DNA from 3 places in the Streptomyces sp. NPDC053076 genome. Region 3 is predicted to be linked to each of the others. Evidence: riboswitches for the same ligand, from Rfam matches in the RefSeq annotation. Region 3 holds a riboswitch; each other region holds the start of a gene.

Region 1 (6,897 bases), on a different contig from region 3:
CACCGAACCGGAGTCGGCCAGGAAGACGTGTTCCAGACCGTCCGGCGAGATGTCGACGAGGAGCTTCGCGAGCCGGACGGCCGGCTCGTGCGTGAGCCCGCCGAACATCACATGGCTCATCCGGCCCAGCTGCCCGCGCGCGGCCTCGTTGAGGACCGGGTGGTTGTAGCCGTGGATGGCCGACCACCACGACGACATGCCGTCGACCAGCTCACCGGAGCCGTCCGCCAGCCGCAGCCGGACGCCGCTCGCCGCCTCCACGACGAGCGGTTCCACCTGCCCGGGCATCGGGCCGTACGGATGCCACACATGGCGCCGGTCCAGTTCCAGCAGCTCCGGCACCCCGAGGTCAGGCATTGGGGGCGAGATCCGTTCCGGCGCCCCGGCGGCGTACGGCGACGAGATCGGTGCGCGCCTCACCGGCCGCGGGAACGGTGGCCGTGCCGGCGCCCGGGGGAACGGCCGCCGTGGCGGCGCTCGGAGCGACGGCCGCCGAACCGCACACGCCGCCGCCCTCGTGCGAGCCGCAGCCCGCGTCGGCGTGCGACCCGCAGCCCGCGTCGGCCTGCGAGCCACAGCCGGTGCTCGCGTGCGACCCGCAGCCGCCCGTCTCCCCGGCGCGGTGCTCCGGAAGCGTCACCTGGTCGGCGCCCTCCACCTCGAAGCCGGCGTCCGCGATCATCTCCAGGTCGGCCTTGCCGGCCTGGCCCTCGCTGGTCAGGTAGTCACCGAGGAAGATCGAATTGGCCAGGTGCAGCGCCAGCGGCTGCATGGTGCGCAGGTGGACCTCACGACCGCCGGCGATGCGGACCTCCACGTCCGGGCAGACGAACCGGACCATCGCCAGGATCCGCAGGCAGCGCTGCGGGGTGAGGTTCCACTCCTTGGCCAGCGGGGTGCCCTCGAACGGGATCAGGAAGTTCACCGGCACCGAGTCCGGGTCCAGCTCACGCAGCGAGAACACGACGTCGACGAGGTCCTCGTCGGTCTCGCCCATGCCCGCGATGAGACCCGAGCAGGCGGACAGACCGGCCGCGTGCGCCTTGTGCACCGTGTCCACCCGGTCGGCGTACGTGTGGGTGGTGGTGATGTCCTCGTACGTGGACTCGGAGGTGTTGAGGTTGTGGTTGTAGGCGTCGGCGCCGGCCTCGCGCAGCCGCTCGGCCTGGCCGTCGGAGAGCAGGCCGAGGCACGCGCAGACCTCGACGCCCTCGTTCTGCTCCTTGATGGTCTTGATGGTCTGCGAGACCCGGTCCACGTCCCGGTCCGTCGGACCGCGCCCGCTGGCCACCAGGCAGACCCGCTTGGCGCCACCCGCGAGGCCCGCGGCGGCGGCCTCGGACGCCTCGTCCGGCTTGAGCCAGGTGTACTTCAGGATGTCGGCCTTGGAGCCGAGCCGCTGGGAGCAGTAGGAGCAGTCCTCCGGGCACAGACCGGACTTGAGGTTGACCAGATAGTTGAGTTTCACCCGTCGCCCGAACCAGTGCCGGCGCACCTTTCCGGCCGCGGCCACCACGTCGAGCAGATCGTCATCGGAGGTGGCCAGCACGGCGAGCGCTTCCTCGCGGGTCGGCAGCTCGCGCCGAAGCCCCTTGTCCACCAGCGTGTTCAGCAGGTCCATGAGGTCCGATCCTGTCCTACGGGACCGTCCCGGGCCAAGGAGACTTCGCACAACAGAGGCGGTTCACCGTGTGGGTATTGCCACACACTGGGTGGCTGGTCGTACCGCTAGGGTCTGTCCGCTACCTACAAAAGCACCGGAGGACCCATGGCGTTCGGGTGGATCGACGAGCAGGCCGAGGCGCGCCGCCGCGCCGGACTCGTACGGACCCTGCGTCCACGCCCCGCCGACTCGCCGCTGCTGGACCTGGCGAGCAACGACTACCTGGGCCTGGCCCGCCATCCCGAGGTCACCGGGGGAGCGGCCGAGGCCGCGCGGACGTGGGGCGGCGGCTCCACCGGCTCCCGGCTGGTCACGGGCACCACCGGGCTGCACGTCGAGCTGGAGCGGGAACTGGCCGCGTTCTGCGGCTTCGAGGCGGCCCTGGTGTTCTCCTCCGGGTACGCCGCCAACCTGGCCGCGGTCACCGCGCTCGGCCCGCACGGCTCGCTGATCGTGTCCGACGCGGGCAACCACGCCTCCCTCATCGACGGCTGCCGGCTCGCCCGGGGCGGGACGCAGGTGGTCGGGCACGCCGACCCGGAGGCCGTGCGCAAGGCGCTCGGCACGCACGAGGGGGCGGCGATCGTCGTCTCCGACACGGTGTTCTCCGTGGACGGGGACCGGGCGCCGCTGACCGCGCTGGCCGCGGCGTGCCGGGAGCACGGCGCGGGACTGGTGGTGGACGACGCCCACGGGCTCGGGGTGCTGGGCGACGGCGGCCGGGGCGCGCCGCACGCGGCCGGGCTCGCGGGCGCCGACGACGTGGTGGTCACCGCCACCCTGTCCAAGTCGCTGGGCAGCCAGGGCGGGGTGGTGCTCGGTCCGGCCGGGGTGATCGACCACCTGGTCAACGCGGCCCGGACGTTCATCTTCGACACGGGTCTGGCACCGGCGGCGGCAGGTGCCGCGCTGGCGGCGCTGCGGCTGCTCCAGCGCGAGCCGGAACGGGCGGCGCGCGCCCGGGAGGTGGCCGCGGACCTGCACGCGCGGCTGACCGCCGCGGGTCTGGAGGCGGTACGTCCGGACGCCGCGGTGGTCTCCGTGCGGGCACCCTCCCCGGAGCAGGCGGTGCGCTGGGCGGCCGACTGCCGGACGGCGGGCCTGGCCGTGGGCTGCTTCCGTCCTCCCTCCGTGCCCGACGGCATCTCACGGCTGAGGCTGACCGCCCGCGCGGACCTCACCGGGGCCGAGATCGAACGCGCTGTACGAGTCATCGGCGAAACGCGACCATGAGTCGGCGTGACACGGCCGTGTGTCGCACGAGTGTGCAGAGAATTTGATCGATTTCGATCAGAGCGTGGTGACGAAGCCCGCCCAGCTGGCGGGGGAGAAGAGCAGCGCGGGTCCGGTGGGGAGCTTCGAGTCGCGCACGGCGAGCAGCCCGGCCGCGGGTCCGGAGTGCGGCCGGGCCGTCTCCACGCAGTTGTTGGCTCCCGTGCTGTAGCTGCTGCGCAGCCAGCGCACGTGTTTCAGATCGATACTGGCAGGGACGTTCCGAGGCAGAGCTGACATGGTGCCTCCTTACGCGCCGTCACCTATCCCGGCGATGTAGTCCAACGATTCCTGGGGGGAAAGGGCATGGAACTGAAGAGTGCTGAAGGCCTCGGAGTAGGTCATCAGGTCTTCTTTCCGTTCCAGGTAGAGGCTACTCGTCAACTGGTCGACAACAACTACGTCCAGATCAGAAGTGCTCGGAAATGAGAAAATAACGAAAGGCCCGGTGAGGCCGACATGGGCTCCCGCCGCGAAGGGCAACACCTGGAGCCGCACCTGGGGCAGGCGGGCGGCCTCCATCAGCCGCTCCAGCTGCCGGGCCATCACCCCGGGACCGCCGACCTCGCGGCGCAGCACCGCCTCGTCCAGCACGGCGCTCAGCACCAGCGGCGGGTTCGAACGCAGTACGTCCTGCCTGGCCAGACGCACCTCCACCAGCGTGTCCAGCCGGTCCTCGTCGAGGTCCTTCACCGCCGCCCGGGTCACCGCGCGGGCGTACTCGGGGGTCTGCAGCAGGCCGGGCACGACCGTGGTCTCCAGGGTGCGCATCGCGCTCGCCTGCGACTCCAGGCTGATGAAGTCGCGGTAGGTCGGCGGCAGCACCCCGCGATAGGCGTGCCACCAGCGGTGCCGGCCGCCGGTGTCGTCCGACCCCGACAGCATCAGCAGCAACTCGCGCAGATGTCTGTCCCGCACCCCGTAGGCGTCGAGCAGTAACCGCAGATCGGCCGGTTTCACACCACTGGCGCCGGTCTCGATGCGGCTCACCTTCGACTGGTGCCAGCCGACCAGCCGGGCCGCCTCACCGCTCGTGAGCCCGGCGCCGGTACGCAGCGTGCGCAGTTCGGCGCCCAGTTTGCGACGCCGCACTGCCGGACCGTTCTGCATAGGCTCTTCCTTACTCCTTATGGGCCGACCAAATACGGTCTCGCGTCGCAGAGTTCACCGCTTCGAGCGACAGATATATGCATATCTTGGTGGATCGCACCCCGTGTCGGCCCGGTGATGGCAGTCTGGCGGGCAAGCACCAGTCCGGGACCGTACTCGAACCCTCCGCCGTATGTCGGACCGCGGTCCCGCGGGAAAGGGACGACGTCGCCATGGCAGACCATCTGGAAGCATCCGTCACCCTGCCGAGCGATCCCGCCTCGGTCTCCGCCGCCCGCTCCTACGTCGTGGGCACCCTGGTGGAGTGGGGCCTGCCGTCGGACACGGAAGCGGCCGACACCGTCCGCCTCATCGTCTCCGAACTCGCCACGAACGCCGTACAGCACACCTTCGGTCAGTCACCCACCTTCACGGTCGACATCGCGCTGCACCATGACGAACACCTGCGCATCGGCGTCACGGACAGCCATCCCCGCTTCCCCAAGAGACTGCCCGCCGCCGTCCAGCAGGACAACGGGCGCGGCATGGTCATCATCCGCTGCCTCACGGCGGAGTGCGGCGGCAGACTCCGCATCCGCCCCACCCGTGAGGGCGGCAAGACGGTCTCCATCGAACTCCCCTGGGCGCTCCCGGCGGCACCGGTCCCAGCGGGACGACCGCAGGAGCAGTAGCCCCGGGTGCCGCGGTGACCTGAACGGCGGGTCGTGGTCCGCGACCGACAGCCGTACGTCGCGACGCGCCCGGCGGAACGCGCTCGACCGCCGGCGGCAGCGGAGGGCCTCCGGCGGTCGAGAAGTGTCCAGCGGCAGCACGCCCCCGGGGGGCCGCCCGTGGGCTCCAGGCGGGCGCCGGAGCGGCGCCGGCGGCGCTGGGAGCGGCCCGGCTGCTGGAGCCGCTCCTGGCCTCGCGGCGGGTCAGCTCACCCGGCCGTACCACACGCTCTTCGTCCAGATCTTCTGGAGCCTGACCACGTCCCCGGTCCTCGGGGCGTGCCAGATCTTGCCGTGGCCGGCGTAGATGCCGACGTGGTACACGCTGGAACCCGAGTGGAAGAACACCAGGTCGCCGGCCTTGCGGCTGCGGGAGGAGACATGGTGGGTCTTGTTGTACTGCTGGGCGGCGGTCCGCGGCAGCTTCTTGCCCGCCTTCTTGAACGAGTAGAGCGTCAGCCCCGAGCAGTCGAACCTGCGCGGTCCGCTGGCGCCCCAGCTGTACGGGGCACCCTTCTTGGAGGCCGCGACCTTGAGTGCTTTCGTCGCGATGGTCGCGGCGGAGGCGTCGGTGGCGAGGCCGGGCACCGCGATCGAGCCGCCCACGGCGGCGAGGGTGAGAGCCGAGGCCGTGCCGGCCCGGGCCATCAGCGACGGGACACGATTGAGCGCAGTCATGCGCAACCCTTCGTCAGCCGCCTGTGAAGGATGACCTGTCGGATTCGGGCTGGCGAAGTTGCCCGGCCGCGTTGCCACGGCTTCACCCCAAGGGTCGCTGGGAGCGTCCGTTCCGTCTGTGTCGAACAGACGGACATCCGTTCCGGTGACCCGCCTTGCCTGGGTCCTCCACTCCTGCCGATCCACTCCTGTCGACCGGTCATCCGGGCGGCGGCAGGACTCGGCGTCCGCCCGGATCGCCCCGCCGCGGTGGCGGGGGCTTGTCGTCAGACAGGGATCTTGACGCACGACTGTCAGAAAATCCCAACGGAACCGTGGATTTGTGGCGTTACTCACCACTCGCCCGTTCGGGTGGACACTGCTCTGTTCGAGCTTCCGTCAATTCCCGGACGTAGCCCCGGACCTGGGGAAAGGGGTCGTCCGGCGACACACGAACCCGCGCGTTGCGCAACTCGGGAGCCCCGGAAAACGATCAGGATGTCCACCGGTCGGCGGTACGTCGTTCGGGCCGTTTCAAGTCCGGTCCGAACGACGCGTGTCGACGCGCGGGTTCCGACGGTCCCGCCGGATGTCCGCCTCAGCCCACGCCGTCGGTCGGGAGCGCGACGCGAGCGGCGCGGCGTTCACCGTCCAGCACCCGCAGCGCCCGTGCCAGCGTGTCCCCGTGCAGCTCCGTCTCGCCCCGCCGGTGCATCAGCGCGAGCGCGTCCCGCAGCTCTGCCGCCTTGCGCACCAGGGCCTGGGCCGCACGCAGTCCGGCGTAGGTGTCACCGTGCCTGGCGGGGTTGATGCGCCCCAGCAGGTCGATCGCCTCCAGGTAACGGTCGACCAGCTCGCCCTCGGCGCGGGTCAGGGCGGGCAGCGGTGGAAGTTCCGGCAGCATGGGTGGCTCACCTCGCGTCCGGTGCGCCGGGCGTGTCCCGGCGGCTGGGCACGATGCCGTCCACAAGTCCGTACGCGAGCGCCCCGGAGGCGTCCAGGACCAGGTCACGCTCCAGATCCTCGTGGACCTGCTCGGCCGTGCGCCCCGTGTGCCGGACGAGCATCTCCTCCAGCGTCCCGCGGACCCGGGACAACTCTTCGGCCTGGATGAGGAGGTCGCTGGGCTGGCCGCGCACCGGCTCCGGCAGCGAGGGCTGTTCCATCACGATCCGGGCGCCGGGCAGCGTGAACCGCTTGCCCGGGGCGCCGGCCGCGAGCAGCACCGCGGCCGAGGCCGCGGCCTGCCCCAGGCAGTAGGTCGCCACGTCGCAACTGACGTACTGCATCGTGTCGTAGATCGCCGCCATGGCCTCGAAGGAGCCGCCCGGCGAGTTGAGGTACAGGGTGATGTCCTGGTCCGGGGCGGCGTGTTCGAGGTACATGAGCTGGGCCGTCACGTCGCTCGCCGCCGCGTTGTCGACCGGGCTGCCGAGGAAGACGATCCGGTCCTCGAAGAGCTTCGCGTACGGATCGAGGGTGCGC
Region 2 (6,897 bases), on a different contig from region 3:
ACGTCCGGAGTTCCGGCCGCTGACCCGTTTCGAGGGACAGGGACTGGACAAGGGTCATGTGGTGAACGACCTGCTGTTCCGGCGCGCGCCGCACAGCCAAAACCGATAGACCGATCAGCCCCTCGCGCCGTCACCGTTAGGGTCGATGCCGTGGCCACCAGTCCTCCGTTTCCGACGTACACCCCGAGCCCCGGCGACGGTGCGCTCCGCCACCCGCACTGGTGGCAGCGCAGGTGGGTGCGGTACGGCGCGCTGACCTCACTGCTGGCGCTGTCCGGTCTGGTCATCCTCGCGCTGGTGCGGCGGCAGACCGGCACGGAGGGTTTCCTGGTCGGGCTCGGGCTGGCCGTGCTGCCGGTGCCCTGGCTGATAGCCGCGTTCCGGTGGCTGGACCGGGTGGAGCCGGGACCCTGGCGGAACCTGGTCTTCTCCTTCGCCTGGGGGGCCTGCGCGGCGGCGCTGATAGCGATCGTGGCCAACAGCTTCGCGACCAAGTGGATCGCCACCTCCACCGCGGATCCGGCCAGTGCGGACACGCTCGGCGCCACGGTGATAGCGCCGATCGTGGAGGAGTCCGCCAAGGCCGCCGCCGTGCTGCTGGTGTTCCTCTTCCGCAGGCGTCACTTCACCGGGATCGTGGACGGGGTGGTGATAGCGGGGGTCACCGCCACCGGCTTCGCGTTCACCGAGAACATCCTCTACCTCGGTACGGCCTTCGGAACCGACCAGCTCACCGGCGACCGCGGCATCGCCTCCGTCACCGCCGCCACCTTCTTCGTGCGCATCGTGATGTCCCCGTTCGCGCACCCCCTGTTCACCGTCCTCACCGGCATCGGCTTCGGTGTCGCCGCGCTGTCCGCCGAGCGGCAGCACATCCGGCGCTTCCTGCTGCCGGTCGGCGGACTGCTGCTCGCGATGGGCATGCACGCCTTGTGGAACGGCTCCGCCACCTTCGGCGAGTACGGCTTCTTCGCCGTCTACGCCGCCTTCATGGTGCCCGCGTTCGCGCTGCTGACATGGCTCGCTGTCTGGACCCGGCAGCGCGAGCTGCGGATCGTGCGGGCGGAACTGCCCGCGTACGTGCTGGCCGGGTGGCTGGGGCCGGCCGAGCCGTTCGCGCTCGGGTCGATGCGGGCGCGACGGATGGCCCGGGACTACGCCCGGCACCACCACGGCCGCACGGCGGCACGGGAGGTGGCGCGGTACGAGGGATACGCCACCTCGCTGGCGTTCCTGCGGCAGCGGGGGCGCAAGGGGAAGGCGGGGACCGACTTCGTCGTACGGGAGCGGGAGCTGCTGGACGAGCTGTGGAAACGGAGGGACGCGGCCCGTCCGGCCCTGGAGTACGCGGCGAGGACGGCCACCCCGGCCCGGCCGGTGTACGCGGGGCCGGGACCCACGGCGCACTGGCCGGCGTACGGCTACCCGGCGGCGCCGTACGCCCCGTACAACCCGTACCGCTCGTAGCCGTCCCGGGCGGACGGCAGGACAGCCCGGTACCCCCGGAACCGCCCGTCGTCGGGCACCGCCGGTCCCCAGTGGGCGCCGGGCCAGCCCGGCACCCCGGAACCGCCCGTCGTGGTCGGGCACCGTCGCGACGGAGAGGTCGCCGCGGGCCCCGGTCCCGGGAGGCGCGGGCCGGTGTCTAGGCCGATGCCTCCGTCAGCCTGGCCACCTCGGGCTCGGTCAGCCTCAGGTCCGCCACGCCCAGCAGCGCCGGAAGCTGTTCCACCGTCCTCGCCGAGGCGATCGGCGCGGTGACCGTCGGCTGGGCGGCCAGCCAGGCCAGGGCGACCGTGGCGACCGGGGCGTCGTGGGCCGCGGCGATCTCGTCCAGGGCCGTCAGGACCTTCTGGCCGCGCTCGGACTCCGCGTGCTTGCGGGCCCCGTCGGCGCGGGCGCTGTCGACGGTCGTGCCGGGCCGGTACTTGCCGGTGAGGAAGCCCGAGGCGAGCGCGAAGTACGGGACGGCGGACAGGCCCGCGCGGGCGGCGAGGTCCTGGAGCGGGCCCTCGTAGGTGTCGCGGGAGACCAGGTTGTAGTGCGGCTGGAGGGCGACATAGCGGGCGAGGCCCTCGCGGTCGGAGAAGTCGAGGGACGCCTGAAGGCGCTCGGCGGTGATGTTGGAGGCGCCGATGTGCCGGACCTTGCCGGCCTTCACCAGCTCGTCCAGCGCGCCGACGATCTCCTCGACCGGCACCTCGGGCTGGTCGAAATGGGTGTAGTAGAGGTCGATGTAATCGGTGCCCAGGCGGCGCAGGGAGGCGTCGGCGGCGGCCTTGAGGTTGGCGGCGGACAGCCCCTGGAACTGCGGATGCTGGCTGACCTTGGTCGCGATGACGACATCGGATCGGTTGCCGCGCGCCGTGACCCACTTGCCGATGATCGTCTCGGATTCGCCGCCCTGGTTGCCCTCGATCCAGGCGGAGTAGGAGTCGGCGGTGTCGATGAAGTTGCCGCCGGCCGCCGTGTAGGCGTCGAGGACGGCGAAGGAGGTCTGCTCGTCGGCGGTCCAGCCGAAGACGTTGCCACCGAGCGAGAGCGGGAAGACCTCGAGGTCGGAAGAGCCGAGTTTACGAAGTGACGTCATACGTCATGCCAACACCGGCGGGGGACGATCGCATCCCGCCCCGCCGGCGCCGAGTTCCCGCGAAGGCGTCCCGCCACGACGCCCGCGAGGCTTCCCGCTGAGGGCGGCCCGTCAGGGGTTGACGCCCTTGTCCCGCAGCCACGCCATCGGGTCGATCCCGGTGGCCTGACCGCCGGGGTGGACCTCCAGGTGCAGGTGCGGTCCGGTGACGTTGCCGGTGGCGCCGACGCGGCCGATGACCTGACCGGTGGAGACCTTCTGGCCGACGGAGACGTTGATCGAGGACTGGTGGCAGAACCACAGCTCGGTGCCGTCGTCCAGGGTGAGGATCGTGCGGTAGCCGTAGGAGCCGGCGTAGCCCGCCTCGGTGATCGTGCCGCTGTGGACGGCCTTGATCAGGGAGCCGGTGGGGGCGGCGAAGTCCAGACCGGTGTGGTAGCCGGAGGACCACATCGAGCCGGCCTGGCCGAACGTCGAGGTGATCGTGTAGGAGGAGGTCGGCAGCGTGTACTGCTTGGCCAGCTCGGCCAGCCGCTTCTCCTCGGCCGCCTTCTTGGCGTCCGCCTCCGCCTTCTCCTTGGCCTCGGCGGCCTTGGCGGCGGCCTCCTTCTCGGCCTTGGCGGCGGCCTCGGCGCTCCGCTTCTCGGCGGCGGCGAGCGCGACGGCGGTGGCCTTGGTCTCGGCCTGGCCCTGCTGCTGCTCGGCCTGGGCCATGATCCGGCTGCGCAGCACCTCGCCCGCGTCCGTGGAGTCCTCGCCCTCGGCGGAGGACACGCCGACGCTGCTCAGCGTCGCGGTGGCCTGCGCCGGCTGGGGGTCCGCGGAGCCGTCGTCGAAGAGGGAGCCGACGGAGGGCAGGTCCGGCATGGAGATGGAGACCGGCGGCTTGCCGGTGTTGGCGCTGGCCATGCCGCCCGCGCCGACCGCGGCGATGACGCCGACGCCGAGGACGGTGGAGCTGCGCGCGAAGCCGCCGCGCTGCTTGGCGACGCGGTGCCGGCCGCGGACCGGGGTGACGGAGTCCTCAGTGGGGTTCCACTCCTCCCAGGGCCCCTCCTCGGCGCGGTAGGCGCCGTACCCGAAGGTCTCGGTCTCGCGCTGTGCCGGTATGGACGGGGCTTCGGGGACAGACCGGTTGGACGCCACGCGGGCGTGCTCCTTTCCTTCCTCCGCCTACCGGGTTAGCTGACGGGTTCGGAGCAGGAAGGTCTCCTACGCGCGTATACCGATCGTGGACTCCCATGAGTTCACGGCGATATCCGCGTGATTCACCCCAAAGTGGTGGTTCCCCGGTTCCCTCGCGGGATTCGGCGCGTGCGCACGGAGCCGTCTCTTGTGACGGCTGGGACGACCGCGCTGCGTTATCGAACGTTAATAGACCTGCCAGTCACTTTCCAAGCTGTTCGACTTGATCATTAACGTTCTCGGCGACGGAGTTATCGCCCAGTAACCCGTCAAACCGGGCGAGTTGACCTAAGGGCCAGAAGCGTTCAGTAGTCACTGGCAGTTTTGATGGTGACTCAGTCGTCACCGCACGGCGGTCGCCCGGTCACCTTGGGTGACGGTCGGCAGGCGGGACGGGAAGCGTGTGCAAAGCACCCCAGGGATGACGTATGCTGGTGACACAACGACGCGGGGTGGAGCAGCTCGGTAGCTCGCTGGGCTCATAACCCAGAGGTCGCAGGTTCAAATCCTGTCCCCGCTACTGAACACTCAGGGCCCGGAATCCATCGGATTCCGGGCCCTGAGTGTTTTCGGCGCGCGACAGCGCCCCCGAAGGGGCACGGCGACCGTGCGCGACCGACCACGACGACCCGGCGGTCACGCACGGAAACCGTCGCCGACCGGTGGCACTCAGCCCGGCAGGTGCGCGTTCGGCGCCTTGGCGAGACCCTCCAGCTCCGGGAGTACGACGACCCGGGCGCCCGCGGCGGTCAGGAGACCCGTGCCGTCGGCGCCGGTGACGAACGTGTCGGGTTCGCGCCAGGCGGTGACCACCCGCCGCACCCCGGCCCGCAGGATCAGCTCGGCGCAGGGAGCCGGCCGGGAGGCGCGGCGGGCGCAGGGCTCCAGGCTGCTGTAGACCGTGGCGCCGGGCAGCCGCGGGTCGGCGGCGTCGGTCTTCGCGAGCGCCGCCTCCTCCGCGTGGGCCACCGGGTCGGTGCCCTCACGCGAGTGGGCACGGGCCAGCTCCGTGCCGTCGGCGGCGACCACCACCGCGCCGACGCTGAACGCCGTCTCCGAGGGCGGACACAGGGCCGCGAGTTCACAGGCGGCACGCAGCCAGTGGCGGTCGGCCGCGGTGGGGACCGGGCCGGTGCCGGGGGCGGTGGGTGCGTAGCGCATGAGGACGACGTCCTCGATCCGGCGGGTGTCGAGCAGGCGCAGGCGCCCGCCCTGGTAGCCGCCGGTCCCGAACAGCCGCGGGGCCGCCGGGTCCCCGACGAACAGCGGGGCGAGGACCAGCTGGAGTTCGTCGGCCAGGCCCTGCTGGAGGAGCTGGGTGTGGACCGTGCCGCCGCCCTCGACCATCAGGCGCCCGACTCCGCGCACGTCGTGCAGATGCTCCAGCAGTGCCCGCCAGTCCAGGGCGCGGCCGAGCGGGACGACGTCCGCGGTGCGGCCGAGGAGACGGGCGGCCCGTTCCGCGCCCTCGTCGGTGGTGTAGACGAGCTTCTCGCCGCCGGTGTGCCAGAAGTTGGCGTCCGGGTCGAGGTCGCCGGAGCCGGTGACGGTGACCTTCAGCGGGTACTCCGGCCGGCCCGTCGCGCCGCGGGCCGCGCGCCGCCGGGCGGAGTTGACCAGCAGGCGGGGGTTGTCGGCGCGGATCGTGCCGGCGCCGACGAGGATGGCGTCGACGGAGGCCCGTACCTCGTCGACCCGGTCGAAGTCGGCCGGGCTGGACAGCAGGAGCCGTTCGGGGCCGGTGTCGTCCAGGTAGCCGTCGAGGGAGACGGCGGCGGACAGCAGCACGTACGGCAGGGGCATCGACGCCCTCTCTTCCGGAGGCGGACGGTGGACAGACGGACCGCTTGGTTCAAGTTTGAAACAAACCTACACTGGCGGCATGACGACCCGCTGGCTCAGCCCCGAGGAGCAGCGCGCCTGGCGCGCCTACATCGCCGCCTCCCGCCTCCTGGAGGACGCGATCGACCGGCAGCTCCAGCAGGAGGGCGGCATGCCGCACCTGTTCTACTCGGTGCTGGCCAACCTCTCCGACGCACCCGGCCGGCGACTGCGCATGACCGATCTCGCCGAGACGCTGAAGATCACCCGCAGCCGGCTGACGTACGCGGTGACCCGGCTGGAACGGGACGGCCTGGTGCGCCGGGAGAACTGCGACCAGGACAAGCGCGGCTCGGTCGCGGTGCTGACCGACGAGGGGACGGCCGTACTGGAGCGTACGGCACCCGGGCACGTCGAGACGGTCCGCGCCCTGCTGTTCGACCGGATCACCCCGGAACAGGTGGGGCAGCTGGCGGAGATCTGCACGGGGATCGCGCGCGGCCTCCAGGGCGACGACGACGCCCGCTCCGGCGCCGACGGTGTCCCCTGGCTGCGCCGTTCGCCCTGCCCGTCGACGCCGCCCGCGGGCTCCTGAGCCACACCCCGGAGCGATTGCTTCAACTTTTAAGTATGGGGTAGGGTCCACGCGAAAACACTGCTTCAAATATGAAGCAGCTTCCTGGGAGGGACCCGCATGCCCGACATCCCCGCCGCCACCCCGCGCGCTCGCGTCCGGGTACCGCTGCGCTTCGCCGACGGCTACCGGGCCGACGCGGAACTCGTCACCTTCCACGGCCTCTCCGACGGCCAGGAGCACGTCGCGGTCGTCCTCGGCGACCCCGGCCCGGTCCCGCTGGTGCGCCTGCACTCCGAGTGCCTGACCGGTGACGTCTTCGGCTCGGCCCGCTGCGACTGCGGCCCGCAGCTGCGCGAGGCGGTCGAACGCATCGCCGACCGCGGCGGCGTCCTGCTCTACCTCCGGCAGGAAGGCCGGGGCATCGGCCTCTACAACAAGCTCGACGCGTACGCCCTCCAGGACGAGGGCCTCGACACCTACGCCGCGAACGCCGCCCTCGGCCTCCCCGAGGACGCCCGCGACTACACGGCCGCCGCGCAGATGCTCGGCGCCCTCGGCATCACGGAGCTGGACCTGCTGTCCAACAACCCCGACAAGGCGGGGCAGTTGGGCGCGCTGGGAATCGCCGTACGGGACCGGGTGCCGACCGGCGTCTTCACCACGGCCCACAACGTGCGCTACCTGCGCGCCAAGGTGCTCCAGACCCAGCACACGCTGCCGCTGG
Region 3 (6,897 bases):
GCGCCCGCGTCGAGGACGTGGTTCCCGAGCCGGACGCCGATCCTCCGCTCCGTGCTGCCGGAAGGCGAGAACACGCCATAGGGGAGGTTGTGCGGACCGAAGGGGTCACCCTCGGGGACGTCGAAGGGGGGCATGGGGGTGCTGCCTCGCTCTCATCCAGGCCATGCATGGCGATGCGTTCCATGTGGTCGAGCCACACGTTACGGCCGTCCTGCGTGTCTTGGGCAGTGCCCAATGACGTGCTCGAAAGGTTGCTCGCACAGTGTCTAAAGAGTTCGTAATGTCCGGATAAGCCTTGTCGGAGGCAGCAATTCCGGCTTAGCGTCCTTTGGGACTCGGACGGGGTGGGTCCGATCCGTTGGGGGGACACGTGGGGGGACCCGTGGCCGGAAACGCCGTCAGCGTGCCCGTGCACGCCGACCGTGAGGTGCCCGGACTGATCGTCAAGTTCGGTGACTACCCGCTGCACCACGGAGGTGTCGGCGCGATCCGCAGCCTGGGCCGCCTGGGCGTGCCCATGTACGCCGTCACCGAGGACGCGTACACACCGGCGGCCTCTTCGCGCTACCTGAGGAAGGCGTTCGTGTGGCCGACGACCGGCGCGGAGGACCCGGGCCGCCTGGTCGAGGGACTGCTGCGCATCGGCCGCCGGATCGGCCGCCCGGCCGTGCTGTTCCCGACCGACGAGGAGGCCGCCGTCCTGATCGCCGAGCACCAGGACGAGCTGGCCGGACCTTTTCTCTTTCCGCGTGTCGACCCCGCGCTGCCCCGCCGCCTGGCCAGCAAGCAGGGACTGCACGACCTGTGCGGGGAGCACGGCGTCGCGAGCCCCACGGCCGCTTTCCCGCGGTCGTACGGCGAGATAGTCGCCTTCGCCGACACGGCCCTCTTCCCGGTGGTGGCCAAGAACCGTGAGGCGTTCGTCCGGCGCCGTAGGCCCGCCGTGAACGGCACCACGAGGATCGGCACGCGCGCGGGACTGCTCAGCCTGGCCCGCGACTGGGGCGACGATCCCGGCGTGATCCTCCAGGAGTACCTGCCGCGGGAGGAGGCCGAGGACTGGATCGTGCACGCCTGCTTCGACCAGGACTCCAGTCCGCTCGCGATGTTCACCGGCGTCAAGGTCCGCTCCTGGCCACCGCACGTCGGCATGACGGCGAACGCGTACGTCGTCGACAACCCGGAACTCGCCGACCTCGCCGCTCGTTTCATCAAGCGGATCGGCTTCACCGGCATCATCGACCTCGACCTGCGCTTCGACCGGCGCGACGGACAGTACAAGCTCCTCGACTTCAACCCGCGCATGGGCGCCCAGTTCCGGCTCTTCGAGAACGAGTCGGGAGTGGACGTCGTCCGCGCGATGCACCTGCACCTGACCGGCCGCGCCGTACCGGAGGGGAAACAGCGCGCCGGCCACCGTTACGTCGTGGAGAACATCGACCTCCCCGCCCTCCTCGCCTACCGCCGCAGCGGCTACACGACGCCGCACGCGCCGGCCAGGGCGAGCGGGACGGAGCTGGCCTGGTTCGCGGGTGACGACCCGCTGCCGTTCCTCACGATGCTCGCCCGCTTCGTGCGCCCGGGCACGAAGCACCTCTATCAGCTGTGGCGGACCAGCCGCCGCGGCGGCAGCACATCCACGAAGTAGGCAAGGCCACGGCAGCGTGGCGCACCGCGTCCTGGGGAGGGACTTCGTGATCCGACCGGTTGCAGTCATCGGGGCGGGGCCGTTCGGCCTGTCCACCGCCGCTCATCTGCGAGCGCGCGGCATTCCCGTCCGCGTCTTCGGCGATCCCATGGTGAGCTGGCGGGACCACATGCCCGAGGGCATGCTCCTGAAATCCACGCCCGTCGCCTCCAACTTCGACTGCCCTCAGCCCGGCCACACCCTCGCCGACTACTGCGACGCGGCCGGGATCCGTCGGCTGGTGACCGACGAGGACATCATCCCGGTGGAGACCTTCATCGCCTACGGGGAGTGGTTCCAGCGGAAACTGGTCCCCGAACTGGAACGGGTGCGGGTCGTCTCCGTCGACCGCCACGCGAACGGCGGCTTCGAACTCAAGCTGGACTCCGGCGAACTGTTCACCGCGCGCGCGGTCGTCGTCGCCACCGGCCTGTCCGGCTTCGCCCACCTGCCGGCCGAGCTCGCGTCGGCGGCGGCCGACGGCCCCGGCCCGGCCGCCCCGGTCTCGCACAGCTCCCAGCACCACGACCTCGGCCGGTTCGCCGGCAAGGAGCTGATCGTCGTCGGCGCCGGCCAGTCCGCGCTGGAGACCGCCGCGCTCGCCGCGGAGGCGGGCGCACGCGTGCGCGTGGTCGCGCGCGGGCGCGGCCGGGTCGCCTTCGGAGCCCCGCCCTGGAAGCAGCCGAGGTTCCGTCCCGAGTCCCCGTTCGGCCGCGCCTGGTCGCTGTGGGCACTCACCTACTACCCGCACCCCTACCGCTTCCTGCCCGAGACCACCCGTCACTACCTGGTCCGCCGGGTCCTCGGCCCGCTCGGTGCCTGGTGGCTGCGCGAGCGCTTCGAGAGCGGCGTGCAGGTGCGGGACGTCGAGCAGGTGAGGGGCGCCGAGGTCAAGGACGGCAGCCCCGTGCTCACCGTCCGCACCCATGCCGGCGTCACCGAGCGGCTCACCGCCGACCACGTCATCGCCGCCACCGGCTACCGCGTCGACATGGCGGCCATGGACTTCCTCGGCCACGAGCTGCGCACCCGGCTCGAGGTGAGCCGCGGCGCCCCTCGGCTCGGCCCCGGCTACGTCTCCTCCGAGCCCGGCCTGTACTTCACCGGCCTGCCCGCGGCGGCCTCGTACGGACCGGTGATGCGCTTCGTCTGCGGCACGGAGTTCGCCTCCCCGCGCCTGGCGGACCACCTGGCCGCGGCCCACGGCTAAGCCCGCTCTCCGTGCCGGGCCGTATCAGTGCCGCCATGGGCGCCTCGGCGGGACTCACTTGGGGGCGGACAGCACGTAAGTGCGTGGAACGAGCGATGAGTCGGGGGGACGTGGTGTCCGTATTCTCTGATCATGGACCCCACCCCCCTGGCATATGCACTGATCGCCACCGACCTGGACGGGACGCTGCTGCGCGGCGACGACACCGTCTCCGAGCGGTCGCTCGCCGCGCTCGCGCGGGTGGCGCGGGCCGGTGCCCGGCACCTGGTGGTGACGGGCCGCCCGGTCCCGCGGGTACGGTCCCTGCTCGCGGACCTCGGCTGCACGGGGCTCGCGGTGTGCGGACAGGGAGCACAGGTCTACGACGCCGGGACCGGCCGTCTGCTGTGGTCGGTCCGGCTGGACCGGGAACTGGCGGAGACCGCGCTCGGCAAGATCGAGGCGGAGGTGGGGCAGGTCTACGCGGCCGTCGACCAGGACGGCGTGGACGGGCTCACGCTCATCGAGCCCGGCTACCGGATGCCCCACCCGACGCTGCCCGCGGTGCGGGTCGGCCGGCGCGACGACCTGTGGTGCGAGCCCATCAGCAAGGTACTGCTGCGGCATGCCGACCTGTCCGACGACGAGTTGGCGACCGTGGCACGCTCGGCGGTGGGCTCGCTGGCCACGGTCACCATGTCGGGGCCGGGCACCGTGGAGCTCCAGCCGAGCGGGGTGACGAAGGCGACCGGGCTGGCGCTGGCCGCCGACCGGCTGGGAATCAGCGCCGAACGGGCCCTCGCCTTCGGTGACATGCCCAACGACATCCCGATGTTCGACTGGGCCGGGCGCGGTGTCGCCATGGCCGACGCGCATCCCGAACTCAAGGCGGTGGCCGACGAGATCACCTTGTCGAACGAGGACGACGGCATCGCCGTCGTCCTCGAAGGACTGTTCCCGACCGACTGACCGGCCCCTCAGTAGGCGCCGACCGCCGTGCCCCTGCTCCCGACCCCGGCCGCGCGCCGGCCGCCGTGCGCCTGTCCGGCGGCCGTCGGTTCGCGCCGGACGCGCTTGCCGGTACGGGCCGCACGCGTCTGCCGGTACGGGCCGAACGCGTCGGTCAGTACGCGCCGAACACGTTGTCGATCGACCCGTACCGCGCTGCCGCGTAGTTGCAGGCGGCGGTGATGTTCGCGACCGGGTCGTAGATGTTGAACGACGTTCCGGCGACGTGGTACGCGTTGAACGTCGGGTCGATGACCTGGAGCAGACCCTTGGACGGGATGCCCTTGGCGGCGTTGGAGTCCCAGAGGTTGATGGCGGACGGGTTGCCCGAGGACTCCCGGATGATGTTGCGGTAGATGCCGTTGTAGGTGCCGGGGATCTTCTTCTCGGCCATGATCGCGAGCGACTCGCGGATCCAGCCGTCGAGGTTGTTCGGGTATCCGGCGGGGGTGGTGGCGGCCGTCGTGGCGGTGGTGGGAGCCGCGGCGGCGCTGGTCGCGCCGATGAGCGGCAGGGTGAGGACGGCGACGCCGGTCCCGGCGGCGGCGAGGGCGCGGATGAGGCGGCTGTTCCGGGTACGGACGTGCTGAGCGGCAGCAGACATGGGGAAGTTCCTCTCCGGCGCCTGCGAGGTGAGCTGTCGGGTTCGGGCGGGGAGGTGCCCGGCCGTGCCCTGGAGAAGGCACGGCTTCACCCCGAGCCGTCCCGGTGCGGCGTGTGCCGTCCGGCCCGGCGACTTACCTGGGTCCCCCGCTCCTGCCTACGAATGAGTTCGTCGATGGGTATGCGGGCGGTGGCAGGATTCGGCGTCCGCCCGACGGCCCGGAACGTATGCGAGAGCACATGCCGGGAACAAGTGCCGAATTCATACAACGTGCGATTTGACCTTGATCGATGCCGTATGAGGCGCTTGATCCTTTGCGATTGCCAATTCTCAACTCGCCGACGGGGCAAGGGCTGGAGGGGCTCCGGTGGGCCGGTCGGGCCGAATGGGTGCGTGACCCAATTCACGAAATAGCAAAATACTTCAAATCAGACATGGGGGATTAGGGGGATTTGGGTCGGAAGTCTGAGTGGTGGTGGAACCCGGGGTGCGGTGTGTGTCGTTGTCGTAGTGCCGGTGGGGGAGGAGTGTGGGAAAGAAGGGTGTGGAGAGGTCGCGACACAACGCCCGGATTACGGTTAAGTCAGTAAATGTCCCTTCTTACCGTGTGATCAAAACCATGCTGCTCGTGATCCGATACCGCCCAAGCTGGACCGGTGGGCGCTATCGGTGATCGAAACAGGACCGGATACGCTGACTTGAGTGATGGCAGCGACCTATCGACAAATCGTGTAACCGCCAGCAGACACCAGCAGACAGGAGACCCCTCGTGACCGTCGTCGGGCCGTTCGGGCTGAGCGTGCGGGACCAGGCTCTGGAAGCCGATGTCCAGGCCGGATTGACGGCTGTCGAGGAAGGCTTGCTCGATGCCACCAAGAGCGAGGTCCCGTTCATCACGGAAGCCGCGCAGCACCTCGTGCGGGCCGGCGGGAAGCGATTCCGGCCGCTGCTCGTGATGCTCGCGGCCCAGTTCGGCGACCCGTACGCGCCGGGCATCGTGCCGTCGGCCGTGGTCGTGGAGCTGACCCACCTGGCCACGCTCTACCACGACGACGTCATGGACGAGGCGGCCGTCCGCCGCGGCGTGGACAGCGCCAACACCCGCTGGGGCAACTCCGTCGCGGTCCTCACCGGCGACTTCCTCTTCGCCCGCGCCTCCCAGATCCTCGCCGACCTCGGCCCCGAGGCGGTCCGGGTGCAGGCCCTGGCGTTCGAGCGACTGGTCACCGGCCAGATCCTGGAGACCGCGGGTCCCTCGGACGGCCGCGACCCGGTCGAGCACTACCTGGACGTGCTCGCCGGCAAGACGGGCTCCCTGGTGGCGGTGTCGTGCCGGTTCGGCGCGATGATGTCCGGCGCCGACGAGACGGTCGTCGACGTGCTCACCCAGTACGGCGAACGGCTCGGGGTCGCCTTCCAGCTCGCCGACGACGTCCTGGACATCGCCTCCGACTCCCGCGAGTCCGGCAAGACCCCCGGCACCGACCTGCGCGAGGGCATCCCGACCCTGCCGGTGCTCCGGCTGCGCGAGCGGGCCTCCAAGCTGGGGCTGGCCGAGGACATCGCACTGTGCGAGCTGCTGGCCTCCGACCTCAGCGACGACGCCCGGCACGCCGAGGCGCTGACCGCCCTGCGTGCGCACCCCGCGCTGGAGCAGGCCCGCCGGGACACGGTCCGGTACGCGGAGGAGGCGCGGGCCGCACTGGCCCCCTTGCGTGAATGCGATGCCAAGGCCGCGCTGATGGAACTGTGCGACGCGGTGGTGCACCGCGCCGGCTGACCCGGCAGGGGGGTGCACCGCGCCGGCCGACCCGGCGGGGGACACGCGCGGGGCTCCACCGCGCCTTGCCGGGCCCGGACCGCGCCCCACCGCACACCTGAACGGGCGGCATCGTCCCCCGCGCCCCCTACGGGTTGGGGGGAGATACCGCCGTCGTGTGTCATACCGCAGGCGTACATGGAGTTGGCTCCGAGGGCTGACGCTTCTTCACGGCCGATTTGGTCATATGGAAACCACGGAAATCACCACTCCTCACCGATTCGGGTGAGAATGGCGGCTCAGGTGGACCAGCGTGAGGACAGCCGCCGCCGACGACGGAGGTAAGGCACACATGGCACCGTACGAATCCGACGACGCAGTGGGCGCCGCGCGGGACGAGGACCGGCGCTCCGGCCGGCGCAAGGCCGCGCGGTACGCCGTCCCGGTCGCGGTGGTAGGGGTGGCGGCGGCCACGATCGGGCTGGTCCCGGCGCTCGCCGACTCCGGCGACCCCGACCTGCCGAAGATCACCGCACAGCAGCTCATCGAGAAGATGGCCAAGTCGGACGTGCAGCAGCTGTCCGGCACCGTGAAGATCAGCACAGACCTCGGCCTGCCCGACCTCGGCGGTCTGGAGAACGGCCTGCTCT

The links. Region 3 has a riboswitch for cyclic di-AMP ahead of ACIGYR_RS24500 (transglycosylase SLT domain-containing protein). Riboswitches for the same ligand answer to the same signal wherever they lie in the genome.
Region 1: it holds a riboswitch for cyclic di-AMP, as region 3 does, so the genes downstream of both, ACIGYR_RS30160 (C40 family peptidase) here and ACIGYR_RS24500 (transglycosylase SLT domain-containing protein) in region 3, are expected to answer to the same signal.
Region 2: it holds a riboswitch for cyclic di-AMP, as region 3 does, so the genes downstream of both, ACIGYR_RS26340 (M23 family metallopeptidase) here and ACIGYR_RS24500 (transglycosylase SLT domain-containing protein) in region 3, are expected to answer to the same signal.

Annotation. Positions count from the first base shown of each region.
Region 1 is NZ_JBITZL010000008.1:346,381-353,277, reverse strand. Features, by position in the region: gene ACIGYR_RS30190 (adenosylmethionine--8-amino-7-oxononanoate transaminase) at 1-357, opposite strand, end outside; gene bioB (biotin synthase BioB) at 350-1,621, opposite strand; gene ACIGYR_RS30180 (8-amino-7-oxononanoate synthase) at 1,769-2,896, shown strand; gene ACIGYR_RS30175 (DUF397 domain-containing protein) at 2,954-3,175, opposite strand; gene ACIGYR_RS30170 (helix-turn-helix domain-containing protein) at 3,185-4,045, opposite strand; gene ACIGYR_RS30165 (ATP-binding protein) at 4,258-4,716, shown strand; gene ACIGYR_RS30160 (C40 family peptidase) at 4,960-5,433, opposite strand; cyclic di-AMP (ydaO/yuaA leader) riboswitch at 5,437-5,669, opposite strand; gene ACIGYR_RS30155 (hypothetical protein) at 6,011-6,316, opposite strand; gene ACIGYR_RS30150 (ATP-dependent Clp protease proteolytic subunit) at 6,324-6,897, opposite strand, start outside.
Region 2 is NZ_JBITZL010000007.1:19,214-26,110, forward strand. Features, by position in the region: gene trmB (tRNA (guanosine(46)-N7)-methyltransferase TrmB) at 1-109, shown strand, start outside; gene ACIGYR_RS26330 (PrsW family intramembrane metalloprotease) at 151-1,467, shown strand; gene ACIGYR_RS26335 (aldo/keto reductase) at 1,646-2,590, opposite strand; gene ACIGYR_RS26340 (M23 family metallopeptidase) at 2,702-3,736, opposite strand; cyclic di-AMP (ydaO/yuaA leader) riboswitch at 3,744-3,913, opposite strand; tRNA gene ACIGYR_RS26345 (tRNA-Met) at 4,222-4,295, shown strand; gene ACIGYR_RS26350 (dihydrofolate reductase family protein) at 4,445-5,578, opposite strand; gene ACIGYR_RS26355 (MarR family winged helix-turn-helix transcriptional regulator) at 5,658-6,191, shown strand; gene ribA (GTP cyclohydrolase II) at 6,291-6,897, shown strand, end outside.
Region 3 is NZ_JBITZL010000006.1:125,938-132,834, forward strand. Features, by position in the region: gene fahA (fumarylacetoacetase) at 1-134, opposite strand, end outside; gene ACIGYR_RS24485 (ATP-grasp domain-containing protein) at 404-1,648, shown strand; gene ACIGYR_RS24490 (FAD-dependent oxidoreductase) at 1,695-2,897, shown strand; gene ACIGYR_RS24495 (HAD family hydrolase) at 3,030-3,845, shown strand; gene ACIGYR_RS24500 (transglycosylase SLT domain-containing protein) at 4,000-4,488, opposite strand; cyclic di-AMP (ydaO/yuaA leader) riboswitch at 4,492-4,672, opposite strand; gene ACIGYR_RS24505 (polyprenyl synthetase family protein) at 5,258-6,268, shown strand; gene ACIGYR_RS24510 (outer membrane lipoprotein carrier protein LolA) at 6,600-6,897, shown strand, end outside.